3 regions of the Thermobacillus sp. genome follow, and region 1 is predicted to be linked to each of the others. Evidence: riboswitches for the same ligand, from Rfam matches in the RefSeq annotation. Region 1 holds a riboswitch; each other region holds the start of a gene.
The links. Region 1 has a riboswitch for cyclic di-AMP ahead of C6W55_RS03320 (KamA family radical SAM protein). Riboswitches for the same ligand answer to the same signal wherever they lie in the genome.

Region 1 (2,199 bases):
TCGCCGGACTTGCCGGACGGGGCGGACGGCGCGCTGACGATCCGGCTTCCCGGCGAGACGATCCGGATCCATCGCGGCGAGTTCGCGCTGCCCGGCACCGGTTTTGTCGATCCCGCCAGGCTCGACCGGTTGGCTGACGGTCTGGCGGCGAAAGTGGACGTTCCGGCGCGCAACGCGAAATTCGCCGCGAACGGAACGATTCGGCCGGAGCAGCCGGGGCGCAAGCTGGACAGGGAAGCGTTCGAGTCGCAGTTCTACGCGTATTTCTACGGAAGCGGAGAGGCGGACATGGAGCCGCCCGCGCGGCAGGTGCCGGCGAAGGTCGACAGCGCATTGCTCGCCGGGCTGAACGAGAAAGTGATCGGCCGATACGTCACCTATTACAACCCGAGGAACCGGAACCGGTCCCACAACATCGAGCTGGCTTCCGCGGCGCTCGACAGCACGGTCGTCTTTCCCGGGGAGACGTTCTCCTTCAACCGGACGATTGGCAAGCGGACGGTGGAGCGGGGCTACCGGCAGGCGCCCGTCATCGTGCGCGGCGAATTGTCCGAAGGGGTGGGCGGCGGCATCTGCCAGGTGTCGTCGACGCTGTTCAACGCGGTGGACAACGCGGGACTCGAGATCGTTGAGCGGTATGCCCACAGCCGCCATGTCGCCTATGTGCCGCCCGGCCGGGACGCGACGGTGAGCTGGTACGGGCCGGATTTCGCTTTCCGCAACACGCTCAATCAGCCGGTGCTGATCCGGGCGTACGCCGCCCGCGGCACGATGCGCGTCGTCCTGTATTCGACCGAATCGGTCCGCCATCATCCGCGGAAAGTGCCGGGCATACAGCGCGGGCAAATCGAGGAGGTGCGCGACGCGCTGCACCCGGATGCGGGCTGACCGTCCCGTCCGCGGACGTGCGGATGCGCGTCTCTGTCCCGGGGCGGTCCGTTGTTTTTTGACAGATCGGGCCAAATCCGTTATCCTAAAAACACGCTTAATTCCCGGTGGCAATGTCCGGGAAGCGGGGGAACCAGTCAATTGGGGCGAATCGTCCGCCGGCCGGACGTAGGGGACCATCGACCCGAGCCCGTCAGCTAACCTCGTCAGCGGGAGATGGGTCTGAATTGAACGAAGCTTATGGCGTGCATGATCGGCATGTTATGCCACAGACCCCTCACGGGTCTTTTTTCTTTCTTCAGGCCTTATCCGCAATGATTTTTTTAAATTGGCTCGGCTGGTTTCTAATCCGGAGAGGAAGGAGGTTATATCAACATTGCCATTGTTACAAATCCCTGAAGAGGCAAACGAAAGGAGAGGCGTAAAATGGCGAAGGTGAGATACATTACCGACATTTCGAAAATCACGATGCTTCCCGAAGCGGAACGGGAGCAGCTCAAGCCGATCACGGAGAAATTCGTCTTCCGCGTGAACGATTATTATCTGAATCTGATTGATTGGAACGACCCGGACGATCCGATCCGCAAGCTGGTCATCCCGAATACGGGCGAGCTGAAGGAGTACGGGCGGTGGGACGCGTCGGACGAGGACACGAACTACGTCGTGCCCGGCTGCCAGCACAAATACAAGACGACGGCATTGCTGATCGTCTCCGAAGTGTGCGGCGCCTATTGCCGGTATTGCTTCCGGAAGCGGCTGTTCCGCAACGACGTGAAGGAAGCGGTGACCGACGTGTCGCCGGGTCTGGACTATATCGCGGCGCATCCCGAAATCAACAACGTGCTGCTGACGGGCGGCGACAGCCTCATGCTCGGCACACCGCGGCTCAGGGCCATCATCGAACGGCTGCGTTCGATACCGCACGTGAAGATCATCCGGCTCGGCTCGAAGCTGCCGGTCTTCAATCCGATGCGCATCTATGAAGATCCGGATCTGCTCGAACTGATCCGGGAACACTCGACGCCCGAGAAGCGCATCTATGTCATGGCGCATGTCAATCACCCGCGCGAGATTACGCCCGAGGCGAAGCGGGGGTTCGACGCGCTGCACCAGGCGGGCGCGATCGTCGTCAATCAGACGCCGATTCTGAAGGGAATCAACGACAACGCCGAGGTGCTCGCCGAACTGCTCGACAAGCTGTCCTGGGCGGGCGTGACGCCGTACTACTTCTTCGTCAACCGGCCGGTGGCGGGCAACAGCGACTTCGTGCTGCCGCTGGAACGGGTGTATCGGCTGGTGGAAGAAGCGAAA
Region 2 (2,199 bases), on a different contig from region 1:
ATCGTGGAAAACGAAACGAGCCCGCTTACGTGTCCCACGTCGCGGAGGCGGCCGCCCAAATTAAGGGAATAGACTTACAGGAACTGGTAAAAATAACCGGACAGAATACTCTGAATTGTTTCCGAATTCGAGATAAGTCGGTCTAAACCGTTGAAACAATGATTTTGCTCACAAAAAAAGTGGCATTACCCGCGAGAAAATCTCCGAAAATGCACTTTAAACCGAAAATAACGCGAAAATCGCATTTTGAACGTCCTTTACAACGCGCAACTCCAGGGGGTATGATGTCTCACAGAACTTTGCTGAAAGTTGAACATTTCCAGACGCTGAATCTCCCGGAGGACGGGAGAGCGGGGGAACCAGTCAGCGGCAATCGGACAACACAGGTTGCCGGCTCCGCTGAAACCTATTGGGGTGAATTGACCGGACGCGCGATTTGAAGCGGCGAAAGGTCATAGGGCGGCTCTCGGCCCGAACCCGTCAGCTAACTCCGCAGGCGCATTTGAGAGTGATCGTCTCGTGCTTTGACAGTCCGAAGTATTATTTATCCTCTTCGAAGCCACGATGGGATCCTCTGTCGGCGGCTTTATTTTTTGAATATTGCGGCAACCGGCGACATAGGTTTCTCCAGGAAGACGGACAGACGACGGGGCGTGATTCTGGAACGACAGCACGGATCCAAGCAAAACGGCTGGCGCCGTCCTCATTTGGAGGTGCGTCCGTTTTGCGGTGAAAGATAAGCCGATTATAAGCGTGCAGCTTATAAATGCTTATCTTTTGAAAACCAAAACGTTCGCGTCAATCGTATCATGCATCATCCTAAGGCGGCGAGCAATGTAAGGAGGACCGAAGACATGGGGAAGTTCCTTCCGGAATCCCATGGATCACGATCATCCGGCATGAACTTCGCAATGCGTTGGAAGCATGAGAACGTACGTCTGGTTCTTCTGAGCGCAATTCTTTCAATCGCCATGACTTTCATGCTGCTGGTGCTGCTCTACGGCACGGCCGACAAACAGGTGTCGGTCGTCGTGGACGGCGAGGAACGAATCGTCACGACGAAACAATGGGTTCTGGAAAAGCTGCTTGACGAGCTCGACATCGAAGTCGGGCCGAACGATGAGGTGTCGAAGCCGCTCAACGCGGCGATCCGGGACGGCGACCGGATTGTCATCAACCAGGCGGTGCCGGTCACGGTCGTCGCCGACGGCAAGGCGGTGGAGGTCTGGCCGACCCGCCATACGGTTCAGGCGGCCCTCAGCGAAGCGGGTATCGACCTGCGCGACGACGACAAGGTGTATCCATCGCCGGGCGCGCCACTCGAGCCGGACATGACGATTGAAGTGGTGCGCGTCGACAAGCACGTGGTACAAACCGAAGAGGTCGTTCCGTATGAGGTCGTCAAGAAGGACGACCCGAATCTGGAAAAAGGCAAAGAAAAGGTCATTCAACCCGGCAAGGAAGGCGTCATCATCAATCTTGTCGAGAAAACGTTCGAAAACGGCGTGTACGTAAATTCGCGGCTGCTGACGAAGACGGTGTCGGCGGAGAAGCAGGATCAGATCGTCGCCGTCGGCACGAAGAAGCCGGAGCCGAAAGCGGCCGTGCTGTCCGCCGAATCGGAGACGGCAACGAAGGTCACGCGCGAAGGCGTGACGTTCAAGGCGAAGAAAGTGCTCAAGAACGTGACGCTGACGGCGTATTCCGCCGGCTTCGAGTCGACGGGCAAGACCGAGGATCATCCCCAATACGGCATTACGGCTTCCGGCACGAAAGTGCAGGAAGGCCGGACGATCGCCGTCGACCCGGACGTCATTCCGCTCGGCTGGTGGGTGTACATCGAAGGCATCGGATTCCGGCGTGCGGAAGACAAGGGCAGCGCGGTCAAAGGGAAGAAGATCGACATTTACTACGACAGCGAAACGAAGGCGGAGCGCTTCGGCAAGAAGAAGGGCTACACCGTCTACGTGATCGGGCCGAACAAGCCGACGGCAAGCTGAGGCTGCGGCTGCCGCCGGCGTGCCCGTGATTCATCCTATGATTCATCACCGCAATTATGCTTGAGCGGCTGGAAACCTCTGTGCGGCATCCCCGCGGATGCCGCGCCGGGGTTTTCTTGTCGTTGCGGAGGCGCATAGCGGGGCGAAGCTGCGGCCATCATCATGAAGAGGACGAGCCGTTTACCGGGCTTGGGAAAGG
Region 3 (2,199 bases), on a different contig from region 1:
ATGCGCGCCGCGCTTGTCCGCGGCCAGATCGTGGATCTCGTCGACGATCACTTTCTCCGTCGTCCGCAGCATCCGCCGGCCCTTCTCCGACAGAAGCAGGATATACAGCGACTCCGGCGTCGTCACGAGCACGTCCGGCGGCCGCCGCAGCATCGCGGCGCGCTGCGCCCCGGTCGTGTCGCCGGTGCGGACGGCCGCGCGCAGGCCGGGCCAGGGTTGTCCGGATTCCGCGGCCAGCCGGTCGATCGCCTCGGCGAATTCGGCAATGTGGTGATGAATGTCATTGTTCAGGGCTTTCAGCGGCGTGATATAGACGACTTTCACGCCGGAACCGGCGCCCGGCCCGGTCTTCGTCCGGATGCAATGATCGAGGCAGGGCAGGAGCGCCGCCAGCGTCTTCCCGGAACCGGTCGGCGCGGCAATCAGCGCGTGATGTCCCGTGCGGATGGCGTCCCAAGCCTCCCGCTGCACGGGAGTCGGTTCTCCGAAGGAACGGAAGAACCATTGCGCGAGAACCGGATGGAACCCCTCCAGCTCCGGCGGCAGCGGCTGCCCGCCGAAATCCGTCATGCCCTTCGCCTCCTTGCATCGTTGCAGGAAAAACATTCCGTATTCCCAGCATAACCAATCCGGCATTCGCACACAATCCGGCGTGTCCGGGCAAAACGCAAGAACCCGCCGGGCTCTCGGGGAGACCCTGCGGGTTCTGATGCTTGCCGGACCGTTCCGCCCGGTTTACGGTTAAGCTTCCGTACCTTCAGCCGCGCCTGCGGCTTTCTCTGCTTGCTCCTGCACAGCCGGCTGCTCGACGGCGATCTTCTCGTAGGCGCTGTCGCTCAGGATGCGGCGCGCGGTGACATACCGCTTCGCGTAATACTTGTCCGACAGCGCGGTAATAACGACGCCTTTCGACGTGGAGGCGTGGGCGAACTTGCCGTCGCCGACATAGATGCCGACGTGGGAGATGCCGTTGCCGCTCGTGTTGAAGAAGACGAGGTCGCCTTCGCGGAGATCCTCTTTCGCCACTTCCACGCCTTTCTTCGCCATGGAAGCGGAGTTGTGCGGCAGTTCGATGCCGAACTTCGCAAATACATAAGCGGTAAAACCGGAACAATCAAATCCTTTGGTCGTGGTGCCGCCGTACTTGTACGGAGTGCCGAGCAATTCATCGATTACTGCGTCCATCTTCGATCCGGCAGAGGCGCCAGCCGTCGTGAAAGCAAATACAATGGCAAGCAGCGCCGTGACGGATACCGCCAGTCGTTTCACGTATGCGAGAACTCCTTCCGATGCCTGCGAGGTTAGCTGTGGGGTTCGGTCGAAGGCTCCCTGGGACTCTTCCGGCGCATGCCGCCCGGCAGCGCAGAGTCCGTTCACCCGGATTGGTTCCCCCGCTTCCCGTTCGACGGGAATTCGGCATTTTTCACAACGGTCCTACGAATTCGCTTTCCGCTCGTGAAATCCTTCCAAATTAAAATGAGAATCCTCTCATAAAAACACGAAAATTCTCTCATAAAACACCAACCCCCCCACATAAAAAGGCGAATTTTTCTCATGAAAAGGTGAATGGAAAAAGAAAAAGCCGACATGTCCGGGCTAGTGTCCGGATATGTCGGCTTCGGTTTGCGGCGGGCCGCTGCGGGGCCGGACCGGCAGTCAAGCGGCCGGCTGCCGTTTCGATTGCCACGCTTCATATTGCGCGGCGAAGGTCCATACTTTGAACCAGGTGCGGAAAAATTGCTGGGCCTGGTGCAGAATGAGCGCGAACAGCCCGGCCCAGATCATCGACACGGCGGTGGAGACGAGACCGGTCGCGGCGCCGATCGCCCATACCGTGAGCGCCGCGGCGGCGGCCATCGGCAGGCTGCGGATCGTGACGGACAGCGACGGCAGCATCCCGTCACCCGCCGCCGCTCCGAACTGCATGCCGAGCGAGACCAGGCGGATGAGCAGGCACCACCCCAGCCAGGCGGCCGCGGCGGGCAGCACCGCCCACAGCAGGTCGCCCCATCCGGCGCTGTCGAAGAACGCGCGGCGCGCAAGCGGCAGCAGCCAGGCGAGCGGCGCGAGGATCAGGGCGAGTTCGGCGGCGTAGATGAGGGCGATGCGCTTCCAGGCGGCCCGGATGCCGGCGAAAAACGTGGTGCCGCGCTCCTTCGTCGCATGCTGCAGCGAGTGGAACAGTCCGGCGTTGATGAA

Region 2: another riboswitch for cyclic di-AMP. It lies ahead of C6W55_RS02130 (resuscitation-promoting factor); the one in region 1 lies ahead of C6W55_RS03320 (KamA family radical SAM protein).
Region 3: another riboswitch for cyclic di-AMP. It lies ahead of C6W55_RS11230 (C40 family peptidase); the one in region 1 lies ahead of C6W55_RS03320 (KamA family radical SAM protein).

What each region holds. Positions count from the first base shown of each region.
Region 1 covers NZ_QEWA01000026.1:54,176-56,374, forward strand. Annotated here, with positions in the region: gene C6W55_RS03315 (VanW family protein) at 1-888, shown strand, start outside; cyclic di-AMP (ydaO/yuaA leader) riboswitch at 973-1,116, shown strand; gene C6W55_RS03320 (KamA family radical SAM protein) at 1,315-2,199, shown strand, end outside.
Region 2 covers NZ_QEWA01000023.1:11,428-13,626, forward strand. Annotated here, with positions in the region: gene C6W55_RS02125 (TatD family hydrolase) at 1-146, shown strand, start outside; cyclic di-AMP (ydaO/yuaA leader) riboswitch at 315-514, shown strand; gene C6W55_RS02130 (resuscitation-promoting factor) at 855-2,000, shown strand.
Region 3 covers NZ_QEWA01000040.1:39,502-41,700, reverse strand. Annotated here, with positions in the region: gene C6W55_RS11235 (DEAD/DEAH box helicase) at 1-570, opposite strand, end outside; gene C6W55_RS11230 (C40 family peptidase) at 742-1,269, opposite strand; cyclic di-AMP (ydaO/yuaA leader) riboswitch at 1,276-1,429, opposite strand; gene C6W55_RS11225 (hypothetical protein) at 1,657-2,199, opposite strand, start outside.